One region of the Caballeronia sp. LZ029 genome, then DNA from elsewhere that is predicted to be linked to it. Evidence: predicted binding sites of a transcription regulator. Region 1 holds the regulator's gene; the other holds the start of a gene.

Evidence for each region. Region 1 encodes FNR, which switches genes on or off when oxygen is low (the NO sensors DNR and NnrR bind a similar motif). Its sites were predicted from a motif close to TTGATNNNNATCAA; they were not measured.
Region 2: the regulator FNR is predicted to act here: its motif matches at 4,568-4,581, upstream of cyoA (ubiquinol oxidase subunit II).

What each region holds. Positions count from the first base shown of each region.
Region 1 is NZ_JARUXO010000003.1:19,179-26,073, reverse strand. It holds gene QCE73_RS19545 (PAS domain-containing sensor histidine kinase) at 1-58, shown strand, start outside; gene QCE73_RS19540 (response regulator transcription factor) at 136-783, shown strand; gene fnr (fumarate/nitrate reduction transcriptional regulator Fnr) at 945-1,679, shown strand; gene QCE73_RS19530 (DUF1488 domain-containing protein) at 1,655-1,960, opposite strand; gene QCE73_RS19525 (hypothetical protein) at 2,043-2,339, opposite strand; gene QCE73_RS19520 (universal stress protein) at 2,371-2,817, opposite strand; gene QCE73_RS19515 (universal stress protein) at 3,033-3,860, shown strand; gene QCE73_RS19510 (MFS transporter) at 4,132-5,478, opposite strand; gene QCE73_RS19505 (dynamin family protein) at 5,734-6,895, opposite strand, start outside.
Region 2 is NZ_JARUXO010000003.1:421,425-428,319, forward strand. It holds gene QCE73_RS21280 (nitrate reductase subunit alpha) at 1-1,470, opposite strand, end outside; gene QCE73_RS21285 (NarK family nitrate/nitrite MFS transporter) at 1,614-3,002, opposite strand; gene QCE73_RS21290 (nitrate/nitrite transporter) at 3,005-4,255, opposite strand; gene cyoA (ubiquinol oxidase subunit II) at 4,699-5,583, shown strand; gene cyoB (cytochrome o ubiquinol oxidase subunit I) at 5,587-6,895, shown strand, end outside.

The sequences.
Region 1 (6,895 bases):
CTTTCGCATTCGCGTGGAGATTCCGCTCGGGTATCGCGCCGCCGACGGCCTCCCTTGACTTGAGTCAAGCGCTACGAGGCTGTCGTCGGTAAACTCGAACTCCGCGCGAGTCGATCGACAAAAGGAATCGCATCGATGACGATAAGAGTGCTGATTGCCGATGACCATGCACTCGTGCGCGACGGCCTGCGCCACATTCTCGCGAACGCACACGGCTTCGAGGTCGCCGGCGAAGCGAGCGACGGACCCGCCACCCTCGCGCTCGCACGCGCGACCGATGCCGACGTCCTCGTGCTCGATCTCTCGATGCCGGGGCGCGGCGGCCTCGACCTGCTCAAGCAGATCAAGGACGAAAAGCCCGACATGCGCATTCTCGTGCTCACCATGCACGCCGAACAGCAATACGCCGCGCGCGCCTTCAAGGCGGGGGCGTCGGGATACATCACCAAGGAAAGCGCGAGCGCGGAACTGGTCGCGGCGGTCGGCAAGGTCGCGTCGGGCGGCGTCTACGTGAGCCTCGCGATGGCCGAACGCTTCGCGCAGAGCCTCAGCGAACCCGCCGACGCGCTGCCGCATCAGCGCCTGTCGAACCGCGAGTTCGAGGTGTTCCGGCGGCTGTGCGCGGGCGAATCGATCAGCGATATCGGCGAGGCGCTGTGCGTGAGCGCGAAGACCGTCAGCACCTACAAGGCGCGCATCCTCGACAAGATGCGCATGCCGCACGAAGCCGCGCTCGTGCGCTACGCCATGCGCCATCAACTTTTCGACGACGACGGCGCCTGATCCCGATCGACGCCTGTCAGCCTTTCCCTACACGGCTTCCCGAACGCCTACAGCACGATCCGCCTGCGCCGATTTATTTTCGAGATGAAGCGCTCAATAATTCGATGCGTGGCATTCAGGATCGCGCATCGATGCGCGATCCGCCCGACAGGAGGCGCAGCATGATTCCCGCGAGCGCAGACACGCTCGGCGCGCGAGCCGACGCAAAGCGCACGACCACACGCTGTTCGACATGCTCGATGCAGCGCATCTGCATGCCGTCCGATCTATCGCCGGTCGAATACGAACGCCTCGACGCGATCATCTGCTCGACGCGTTCCGTGCGTCGCGGCGAAACGCTCTTCCGTTGCAGCGATCCGTTCCAGAGTCTCTACGCGGTGCGCAGCGGCTGCTTCAAGACCGTCGTCATGCACCGAGAAGGCCACGAGCAGGTCACGGGTTTTCATCTGCCGGGCGATGCGCTCGGGCTCGACGGCGTGAGCGCCGATCGTCACACGTGCGATGCGATCGCGCTGGAAGACAGCGTCGTCTGCATCATTCCGTTCGACCTGCTCGAATTGCTGTGCCGCGAAGTCAGGGCGCTCCAGCATCACGTACATCGCGTGATGTGCGGTGAAATCGTGCGCGAATCCAACCTCATGATGATGCTCGGCACGATGACGGCGGAGCAGCGCGTCGCGGCGTTCCTGCTCAATCTCTCGACGCGCATGAAAGCGCGCGGCTATTCGCCGGCGCAGTTCGTCCTGCGCATGACGCGCGAGGAAATCGGCAGCTATCTCGGCCTGAAGATCGAAACCGTCAGCCGCATGTTCTCCAGGCTGCAGAAAGCGGGCGTGATCGATGCGCGTGGCCGCGACGTGCGGATTCTCGATCAGGCCCGGCTGGAAGAAGTCTGAGCGCGCGCCTGGCGGAAGCGGAAAAATCCGCTGCGCAGCATGACCGATGTACCGCCGACGCGGCTCAGCACATGCTCGGCGGCCCCTTCGATCGACGAGCGATGGCTCTCGAAAGCCTGCTGTAAATCTTCCTCCCGCCACGACGCCGCGCCGAAGTGATCTTCCAGCGCCTCGGCGGAAATGGTGCACGCGATGCGCTCGCCATCGGCGAAGGCGGCGAACGTGAGTGAAGGGACATCGCCCTGATAGACGGGCGGCTGGCTGGGAAAGGTGATGTTCATGCCGATACCTCGCAATGGTTTCGACCTGCGGCGCATATCCACTGAGTCTCTGCCATGAAATCGCGCTGCGTATTGATCTGGATCAATACCGCTCGCGCAGGATCCGCACGGCGTCGTCGAAGGCGTGATGCATCGCCACGGTCGGGTCGGCGTCGGCATGGCGTTGCACCGTGACCTGCTCGGCGTCGCACGTGAGGAGCACGAGTTGCGCGTCGTAAACGGGTTGCCCTGACGGGTCGGGACAGGCCTTGATCGTGAGGCGGCAATCGACGATATCCGTCGCGACGCCCGCAAGCCGCACGAGTTCGACGCCCGCTTCCCGTTCGATCACGTTCGAGCCGGAAAAGCCGAGGTAGGCGATCTGCATTCCGAGGCCCATGTGATTGTTTCTCCTGTCAGGCCGCTGATCTTCACCCATCCTTGCCCTCACCATTCGGCGCCCGCATCAGCAGCACGGGACACGTCGAGCGTCTGACGAAAGCTTCGGCGACGCTGCCGAGCGCAAGCCGCCGCAATCCGGTCCGGCCATGCGTGCCCATCACGACGAGATCGGCGGGCATCTGCGCCGCGCGTCGCTGCAGGCATTTCGCGATGGTGTCGGTCACGTTGCGCGTCTCGGCCAGTTCGGTTTCGCAGTCGATGCCGGCCGCGATTGCACGCGCATACGCGATCTCCAGCGTGCGCGTGCCGTCCTCGCGCACGCTCACGCGATACTGCGCGGGATACGACGAAAGCGCGGCCACGTCGATGACGAAGACGATGTTCACCCTGGCGAGCGCGCCGATACGGATCGCTTCGTCGAGCGCGCGTTGCGAGCATTCACTGCCATCGAGCGCAACCAGGATATTGCGGTACATCGTCTTTCGTCCTTCACGTCTGTGCGATGCGTTCGCGCACACGGCGCGGCCAACGCACTCACTCTATCGCGGTGCTTGTCTGCGCAATTGACCTGAATCAAGCGCAAGCGCATCGGCGCGCGACCCCGCTTCCGTTGATCTGAGTCAAGCGAACAATGGCGGCGTCTCCTTAGACTCGGGGCCATCAACTCTCAGCGGACTCCAGGAGTCATTCGATGAGCTACAAGACCATCCTCGTGCACCTCGATACGAGCGTGCGCGCCCATCCCCGTCTGGAAACCGCGCTGCAACTCGCGAGGCAGTTCGACGCGTATGTAATCGGCCTCTTTTCGGTTTTCGAGCCGAACGCGCGCGCGTTCAATGTGATGGCCGGCACCGCCGCCTATTACGAAGCGCGGGCGGCCGTGCGCCGCGAACAGGCCGGCGCGCTGGAACGGCTCTTTCACGCGGAGCTGAACCGTGCGGGCGTATCGGGCGAATGGCTCGCGCCGGGCGAACCGGCGGATCATGCGGTGCCGCATCACGCGCGCTGCGCCGATCTCGTGATCGCGGGCCAGGACGATCCCTCCGATCCCGAGTCCTATATCGGCGACGGCTTTCGCGAAAATCTCATCCTGTCCGCGGGACGTCCGGTCCTGCTCGTGCCCTGCACCGGTTTCTTTCCCTCCATCGGCCGGTTTCCGATGATCGCGTGGGATGGCGGCCGCGAAGCCGCCCGCGCGGTCCACGACGCGTTGCCGTTGCTGAAGGCGGCCGGGCGCGCGACCATCGTCAGGGTCGATGAGAAAGCGGACGAACGCATCGCGGGCGCGGACATCGCCGCGTGCATCGCGCGGCATGGCGTGGAGGTCGATATCGTGTCGGCCGCGAGCGGCGCGGATGCATCGGCGGGCGACATCCTCCTATCGCGCGCCGCCGATCTCGGCGCGGATCTCGTCGTAATGGGCGGCTACGGTCATGCGCGTTGGCGCGAACTCGTGCTCGGCGGCGCGACGCGCACCTTCCTGCAATCGATGACCGTGCCGGTGCTGATGTCGCATTGATGTGCGCCGTGTACGATAGAGACGTCGACTATCGGATTTCAGGAGGCGCCATGAAAGCGGTATGCCCGCTGCACGGGCCGACGACCATCGTCCGCACGAACGCGTACGGCTTTCCGGTCTACGCGTGCTGTTGCGACGACGTGCCTTATTCCACGCCGCCGGATGCATGCACGAGGGCGCCGACGCAACGCGGCGCCCCGTCCGAGCCACAGAAGCCCCGGCAGCCCAAACCCCGAAAGGAATGATTGCGGCGCGCGCTCGTGCAATTGCTTCAAACCGGATCGGCTTGCGCAGCGGGGATAGCGCCGGCCTTCTGCGGTGATCGGCGCGAATCGATCAGGCATACCGCCAGCATCGCGATAACGCCAGGAATGGCAATCGCGACGAAGTTCTGCTGAAGCGGCAACGCGCGGCTCACGAGAAAGCCGATCACGATGGGCGCGAGAATCGCACCGCTGCGCCCGATGCCCGACGCCCAGCCGATGCCCGTCGATCGAATGGCCATCGGATAGAACTGGCCGGCAAACGCATAGGTGACGATCTGCGTGCCGATGGTCGATGCCCCCGCCAGCCCGACGAGGAAGAACAGCACGCCGATCGGAACCTTCACGCCCAGCAGGCTGATAGAGATGGCCGCGAGCGCGTACATCGCGATGAGGACGTACTTGATGTTGAAGCGGTCGGCGAGCCATCCGCCGCCGATCGCACCGATCATCGCGCCGAAGTTCAGGACGAGCACGAACGTGAGGGCCGAGCCGAGGCTATGTCCTGCGCTCGCCATAAGCTTTGTGAGCCATGAACTCAGCGCGTAGACCATGAAGAGGCACATGAAGAACGCGATCCACAACATGACCGTGCTCAGGCCGCGACCTTCGGCAAAGAGTCGCGCTATCGTCGAGCCGGGAACGGCTTCGCGGTCGGAAAGCGCAAAGCTGTCGGCCTGCTGCGGCACGTATGCGGGGTCAACGCGCGGAAGAATCCGTTTCAGGTTATCCGCGCGATTGTTTCGAATCAGGAACGCAAGCGACTCGGGCATGTACTTCAGGATCACGGGCGCGAGCAGAGCCGGAAAGCCCGCGGCAATGAACACCGATTGCCAGCCGTAGCGCTCGATCATCGCCTTGCCGACGAGCGCCGCAAGCATGCCGCCGATAGAATATCCGCTGAACATCACTGTCACCATCGTGCTGCGGATCTTGCGCGGCGAATACTCCGTCATCTGCGCGACGACGTTCGGCATGACACCGCCGATGCCGAGTCCCGCGAGAAAGCGCGCAATGCCGAAGATCACGGGGTCGCGTGTGAATCCCGCGGCCGCCGTGAATACGCTGAACAGCAGTAGACAAATCACGATTGCGGGCACCCGGCCGATTCTGTCGGCTATCGTTCCGAGGAACACCGCGCCGAGCATCATGCCGAGCAAGGCGGAACTGACCATGAATCCGGCGCTCGTCGGTTGAATGCCCATATCGCTCATGATCGATGGAAGCGCGATTCCAACGACGGCGAGATCGTATCCATCGAAAATAATGATGAGCGCGCACCAGCAGAGAAGCAGCAAATGAAACTTCCTGAACCGGGCTTCGTCGCATAACTTTTGAACGTCGATATGACGCATGGTGTCTCCTTTAATGTAGGACTTGCTTTAAATCCGCGTTTTCTAATTCGATTGATTCGACGGCTCGATGCACGCGCGCGCGTTTCCCTTGCCGCATTCGAAGAACAGCAAAAGTCGAGGCTGGCTGATGAATTCCTGCGCTGACGTTCTTATGTGTTAGTCGGCTCAGGATAGGCGAGCCGGTTATCCACCGTCCAATACCGAATTGGTGCCCGGCTATACCTTTCGGGAATGAAAGAAGCTATCCGCTTGCGCTCAGTTGAATTCGGCGCGAAGCCGGTCTTTCAGATGGAGCAGGTTCGTTTCATGGGTTTGCAAAACGTCCTGCAATCGCGCGGCCTGAACGATTAATCGTTCGATCGAAGCCTCGCATTGCGCGGCCGCGTTGCGGCAAAGGCGCAGGATATGCTGACGAATCGCATTGCCCAGCGCGGCATGCAGGCGCTGATAGTCGATACCGGCGACGGTGTCTTCGAACGCGGCATCGTCATCGAGGTGAATAAGCGCGAGCGAGGCATCCGGCTCGACGACGTAATCATGAAGCCGCTCGTTCGCCTCGCGCGAAAACGATTCGAAGATCGCCTGCGATAAGCAATCGACGATAGCTTTCACATCGCGTGAGGACGAATGCGCATCGAGCAATGCCGGCAAGGTCGGAGCGACGCTGCGCCACACGGCATTCGCGATCTGCTCCTGCCGCTGTTCGAGCGCCACGATAGCCGCATCCGATAATGCGCGCAGATTTGCGAGCAACGCGAATACGTCGCGGCACAATGCGCTCATCACGTTTTCTTCCAGATGATGCAGGAACACTTCGGCCTGCTTGCGCCGCTTATAAGCCAACGTCTCTTCGGCAATCGCCATCAGCGCCGCGTAGAGCTTTTCGAATCCCGCGTCGCTCATTGCCGCCTGTGTTTGTCGCTGCTCGCGGGCGAGATATGAGGAGATCGACACAGGAGTCTTTAGCAGGCTAGTGGACACGCCCATCGACACGAGCTTTTCTTCAGCGCGCATCTTTACGTCAGCCTCCTGCTCGGCGCGATTCTCCGGCGTCTTGTTGCGCAGACACTTGACGATTTCACCGTCTATCTCGTCTTCGTCGTACACGTCGCTGCGCGTGACCACGGGCAGCAGCGGCTTGTTGCGATGCAGTTCGCGGCCGAGTTCATCCAGTTCCTGCACTTGTCCCGGCGATGTGGAACTCGTCAGCCACAACACGCCATCGGCGCTATCGGTGAAGCGTTGAGTGAGCGCCGCGTTTTCCGGCGTGACCGAATGCAATCCCGGCGTATCCACGAGAACCAGCTTTCCCGCGAGACGTACGCCTTGAAGTCGCGCGGTGGTTTCCGTCACGCCTTCCCTGAAACGTTCCAGCGTCTCGACGATTCGCCCCGCATCGAGATAGAAGTACTCCACG
Region 2 (6,895 bases), 400 kb from region 1:
CGCGCCGCCCAGACCCTGATCCACGCCGTAGTTCGCCAACTGCAAGTCGTACACGGTCGCGACGCGAGCGCTCGCGCCATCCGCGAGCATGATGCGCTTCACGGGCACGCGGCGCGCCAGCAACGCGTCATGTTCCGCGCCGAAGTACGGGAAACTCACATCCACCACTTCGTCGTGCGCCCCGATGAGCGACAAGCGCGGATCGATATCGCGGCCCGAGCCGCCGTCCTTCTGTTCGAGATTCCAGCGCCCGACCTTCGCGCCGTCGTCGTGATTCGACTCGCCCCAGCGAAAGCCGATCGTGCCGTTCGGCGCGACGATCTCGCCGCTCGTCTCGTCGATGACGAGCGTCTTCCATTGCGGATTGTTCGCCTCGTCGAGATCGTTCTGCAATTGCGATGCGCGCAGGAAATGATCGGGCACGAGCGTGCCTTCGTGTTCGCGTAGCACGACGAGCATCGGCATGTCGGTATAGCGCTTCACGTAATCGCGGAAGTACGCGGACTTGCCCGTGGCGTGAAACTCCTTCAGCACGACATGGCCCATCGCCATGGCGAGCGCGGCGTCGGTGCCCTGCTTCGGCGCGAGCCAGATGTCGCCGAACTTCACCATTTCGCCATAATCCGACGACACCGCGACCGTCTTCGTGCCCTTGTAGCGCACCTCCGTGTAGAAGTGCGCGTCCGGCGTGCGCGTTTGCGGCACGTTGGAGCCCCACACCATCAGGTACGTGGAGTTGTACCAGTCGGCCGATTCGGGCACGTCGGTCTGCTCGCCCCAGATTTGCGGCGATGCCGGCGGCAAGTCGCAATACCAGTCGTAGAAGGACAGACACGCGCCGCCGATCAGGCTCAGATAGCGCGCGCCGGCGGCGTAGGAAACCATCGACATCGCGGGAATCGGCGAGAAACCGATCACGCGATCCGGACCGTACTTGCCGATTGTGTAAGCATTCGCCGCCGCGATGATCTCGCTCGCAGTGTCCCAGTCCGCGCGCACGAAGCCGCCGAGGCCGCGCACGCTCTTGTAGCGCTTCGCCTTCTCCGGGTTCTCGCAGATCGATGCCCACGCCGCGACCGGATCGAGCGTCTTGCGCGCCTCGCGCCACATCTCGACGAGACGGCCGCGAATCATCGGATGCTTCACGCGCTGCGCGGAATACACGTACCAGCTATACGATGCGCCACGCGGACAGCCGCGCGGTTCGTGATTCGGCAGATCGGGACGCGTGCGCGGATAGTCCGTCTGCTGCGTTTCCCACGTGATCAGACCGTTCTTGACATAGACCTTCCATGAGCAGGATCCCGTGCAGTTCACGCCGTGCGTGGAGCGCACGATCTTGTCGTGCTGCCAGCGGCTGCGGTAGGCGTTTTCCCACTTGCGGTCTTCGTTCACGACCGCGCCATGTCCGTTCGCAAACGTGGACTTGACGCGCGACATGAACTTCAGCCGATCCAGAAAGTGACTCATCCGTTTCTCCGTGCGTAGCGGCCATGCGCCGCCACGAATACATTGATTCGAGTGTAGAGACGCGATGCCCGCGCGCCCATTCCCCGAAAGGAGCGATCGATGCGCGTCATGAGGACTAGCGCGTCTACGCCTTTCGGACTAGCTCAGCACGGCATGTCCGCGTTGCGGCGCGCATAGCAGACCCAGGTGACCACCGCGCACACCGCGTAGAACGCGATGAAGCACCAGAGCGCGGCGGCGGGCGAGCCGGTCATGCTCATCGACGTGCCGAAGCTGCGCGGGATGAAGAAGCCGCCATACGCGCCGATCGCGCCCGCGAATCCCAGCACCGCGGCCGATTCCTTGCCCGCTTCGTGCAGCGCCTGCTTCCTGATCGCGTCGGTCTTGCCTTCGGCTTCGCGCTGCTTCTGCGTGAGAAAGATCACGGGGATCATGCGGAACGTCGAGCCGTTGCCGATTCCCGTCAGCGCGAACAGTGCGATGAACATGGCGAGGAAGCCCGCGAAGCTGCCGTCCGAACCGTCGTGCGGGAGAAACGCCATCACGCCGAACACCGCCGCGATCATCGCGATGAAGGTCCACAATGTGACGCGCGCGCCGCCGAGGCGGTCGGAGATCCAGCCGCCGACAGGACGCGTCAACGCGCCCGCGAGCGGCCCGAGAAACGCGTAGGCCGTCGGGTTGATCGACGGAAACTCGGCTTTCGTCAGCAGCGCGAGGCCCGCCGAGAAGCCGATGAAGGAGCCGAACGTGCCGATATAGAGCAGACACATGAGCCAGTTGTGCTTGCGCCTGAAAATGACGGCCTGTTCCGCGAACGATGCCTTCGCGTCCGCGATATCGTTCATCCCGAACCACGCCGCGAACGCTGAGATCACGATGAACGGCACCCAGATGAAACCCGCGTTCTGCAGCCAGATGCTGTGCTCGACGCCGTTCAACACATAGGTCTGGGTCTCGCCGGCGAGCGAGCCGAACACGCTTGCGGAAATGACGAGAGGCGTCACGAACTGCACGACCGACACACCGAGATTGCCGATGCCCGCGTTCATGCCGGTCGCGAAACCCTTCTTCGCTTTGGGAAAGAAGAAGCTGATGTTCGCCATCGACGAACTGAAGTTCGCGCCGCCGAGGCCGCACAAAAGCGCGAGCACGAGCAGCATCGAATAGCTGGTCGAGGGGTCGCGCAGCGCGACGCCCATGCCGATCGCCGGAATCAGGAGACTTGCCGTCGAGAACGCCGTGAAACGCCGGCCGCCGAAGATCGGCACGAGGAACGAATAGAAGATGCGCAGCGTCGCGCCCGATAGCGCGGGCAACGCGGTGAGCCAGAACAACTGGTCCTTCGTGAAGTGAAAGCCGCCTTTGTCGAGACTGACGACCACCACGCTCCACAGCGACCACACCGTAAAGGCCAGCGCCAGTGCGGGAATCGAAATCCAGAGGTTGCGGCGGGCAACCGATTCTCCCGTTTCGCGCCAGAAGGCGGCGTTCTCGGGCTCCCATCGGGTGAGCAGGTATCTTGATGACATGACTAGTGTTTGGATTGAAACGTGAAGTGCATGCAGATGAGACTGACGGCGGTCGCGCCGAACATCAGCATGAAACAGGTGGTGCGCACGCCGGTGAGATCGACGAGCGCGCCGAAAAGAATCGGCAACAGGAAGCCGGCGAGACCGCCCGCGAGTCCGACGACGCCCGACACCGCGCCGATGTTCGCGGAGAACTCATCCGAGACGAACTTGAACACCGACGCCTTGCCGACCGCCATCGCAACGCCGACGACGAACATCAGCGCGGTGTAGGCGACCGGTCCCGTCTCGATGTGGAACGTGCGTGGACCGTCCTTCGCTTGGACGACGAAGTCCGTCACCGGATAGCTCAGCAGGAAGAAGCACGCGAGCGCGATCCACATGACGATCCATGTGGTGCGATACGCGCCGAAGCGGTCGGACATCCAGCCGCCGAGCGCGCGCAGCATGCCGCCCGGAAGCGAGAAGCAGGCGGCGAGGAACGCGGCATGTTCGATGCCGAAGCCGTACTGATTCACGTAGTACTGCGGCATCCACAGTGCGAGCCCGACATAGCCGCCGAACACGACCGAGTAGTACTGCGCGTAACGCAGCACGCGACGGTCTTTCAGCACGGCCATCTGCGCGGCAAGGCCGGGCGCGCCGGCGCTGCGATGCGCGGGGTTCGACGTCGACACGAACCAGAAGATCAGCGCGGTGACGAGCATCGCGATGGAATAGACCTTCGGCACGATCGTCCACGTGCCCGCCGCGAGAATCAGCACGGGCGCGACGAACTTGGTGAGCGCGGCGCCCGAGTTGCCCGCGCCGACGATGCCCATCGCGAGACCCTGACGCGACTTCGGGAACCAGCGCGCGACATACGGCGTGCCCACGGAAAACGATGCTCCCGCGATACCGACGAGCAAGCCGAGCACGAGGAATTGCCAGAGTTCGGTGGCGTAGCCGATCAGCCAGATCGGTATGACGGTGGCGACCATCGTGCAGAAGAACACGGGGCGGCCGCCGAAGCGGTCGGTCCGGATGCCGAGCGGCACGCGCAACAGCGAGCCCGTGAGCACGGGCGTCGCGGCGATGAGGCCGAACTCGGTATCGGTGAGATGCAACTGCTTCTTGAGGGGAATGCCGAGGATCGCGAAGACCATCCAGACCGCGAAGCAGATCGTGAATGCGAACGTGCTGGCGCCGACCACACGCCAGGCGCGCGTGTCGGCCGATGCTTTGGATTCGAAGTGTGTGTCGACGACGCTCATCGTCCTTCCCTTGTCGTTGCTGCTTTATCGACAAGGGTAAGGAACGTCGCGCGAGACGCCTATCCGTCATGCGGATGCGGCGACGTCGTGCCGCTAGTCAGTGCGGCGTAGTTCGGATGGGTTAGCGGGTTCGCGTTTCAAGTCGTTTGCGAAGCCAGCGCGATGCAGCGACCGGCGTCTCGTGAGGCGGATGGACCCGCACCCAGCCACGTTTTATGACACCCGCGACGTCAACCATTCGTTGTAGACTCTCCTACCCTTTCGGATCACTCCGGAAGAGTGATATCGCGCGCGACACCCTGTCGCATCAGCTTGATCTGAAACAATTTTCCAAACATTCGCGCCATCGCGATAAATCGCGCGTGGCATGATCCTGACGCGGCGCAGAGCCGTGCAGTGGCGTTCTTCCCGGGACGCTTCGATCATAGAAACCAGCGAATGCAATGAATGAAAATACCCAACGTTTAGCAGTGCCATTGTTATCGGGGCTGATAGCCAGTGTCGGTCTTTCGGGATGCAAGCTGGAGGTTTTGGACTCGAAAGGCGTGATCGGCGCAGCGGAATCCTCGCTGATCGCCACCGCGACTTACACCATGCTTCTGGTCGTCGTTCCGGTGATTCTGCTCACCCTGTTCATCGCATGGCGCTATCGGGCGTCCAACAAGAACGCCACCTACGCGCCGAAGTGGGCGCACTCCACGGCCATCGAAGTCGTGGTCTGGATCATCCCCGCGATCATCATCCTGTACCTCGGCATCCTCACGTGGAAGTCCACGCACGAGCTCGATCCGTACAAGCCGCTGGAATCCAGCGTCAAGCCGATCAACGTCGAAGTCGTGGCGCTCGACTGGAAGTGGCTGTTCATCTATCCGGATCTGGGCGTGGCGTCGGTGAATCAGCTCGCGTTTCCGGTGGGCACGCCGGTGAACTTCCGCATCACGTCGGATTCGGTGATGAACTCGTTCTTCATCCCGGAACTCGGCGGCCAGATCTACGCGATGGCCGGCATGCAGACGAAGCTGCATCTCCTGACCGATCACGCGGGCGACTACGCGGGCATTTCGGCGAACTACAGCGGCAAGGGCTTCTCCGACATGAAGTTCCGCGCGCTGGCCATGTCCAACGCCGACTTCGACGCGTGGCTCAAGCAAGTCAGAAACGCGCCCGAGGCATTGAGCATGGACGTCTACACCGGCGTCGCGCGCCCGAGCGAGAAGGTTGCCGTGCGCTACTTCTCGACCGTCGATCCGAAGCTCTTCAGCAACATCGTCGCGAAGTACAACTACGGCAACTCGGTCGTAGGCGCAAATTGTGTAACAAAGGGGTAAGCCATGTTCGGCAAATTAACGCTTGAGGCGATCCCGTACCACGAGCCCATCATCATGGGGGCGACCGTCTTCATGGCGATCCTCGCACTCGGTACGGTCGCCCTTCTCACCAAACTCGGCAAATGGGGCTGGCTCTGGCGCGAGTATCTGACTTCGGTCGATCACAAGCGCATCGGCGTCATGTATCTCGTCGTCGCCGGGCTGATGCTCGTGCGCGGCTTCGCCGACGCCGTCATGATGCGCCTGCAACAGGCCATCGCGCTCGATTCGCCGGGGTATCTGCCGGCGCATCACTTCGACCAGATTTTCTCGGCCCACGGCACCATCATGATCTTCTTCATGGCCATGGCGCTGCTGGTTGCGTTCTTCAACCTCGTCGTGCCCCTGCAGATCGGCGCGCGTGACGTGGCGTTCCCGTTCATCAACTCGCTGTCGTTCTGGATGACGGCCGTGGCCGCGATCCTGATCAACCTGTCGCTCTTCATCGGCGAGTTCTCCTCGACGGGCTGGCTCGCGTATCCGCCGCTCTCCGAGACGCAGTTCAGTCCGGGCGTCGGCGTGGACTACTACATCTGGGCGTTGCAGTTGTCCGGCGTCGGCACGCTGCTGACGGCGGTAAACTTCTTCGTCACGATCGTGAAGATGCGCGCGCCCGGCATGACGTGGATGAAGCTGCCCGTCTTCACGTGGACGGCGTTCTGCTCGAACGTGCTGATCATGGCCACATTCCCGATCCTGACCGTGGCGCTCGCGCTGCTGGCGCTGGACCGCTACATGGGCATGCACTTCTTCACGAACGACGGCGGCGGCAACCCGATGGTCTACCTGAACCTGATCTGGGCCTGGGGTCACCCCGAGGTCTATATCCTGGTTCTGCCCGCGTTCGGCATCTATTCGGAGGTGGTGGCGACGTTCTCGAAGAAGCCGCTGTTCGGCTACAAGACGATGGTCTGGGCGACGTGCTGCATCATGGTGCTGTCGTTCCTCGTGTGGCTGCATCACTTCTTCACGATGGGCTCGGGCGCGAACGTCAATGCCTTCTTCGGCATTATGACGATGATCATTTCCATCCCGACCGGCGTGAAGATCTTCAACTGGCTCTTCACGATGTATCGCGGTCGCGTGCAGTTCACGACGCCCGTGCTGTGGACCATCGGCTTCGTCATCACCTTCACGCTCGGCGGCATGACCGGCGTGATGCTGGCCATCCCGGGCGCGGACTTCGTGCTGCACAACTCGCTCTTCCTGATCGCGCACTTCCATAACGCGATCATCGGCGGCGTGGTGTTCGGTTACTTCGCGGGCGTGCAGT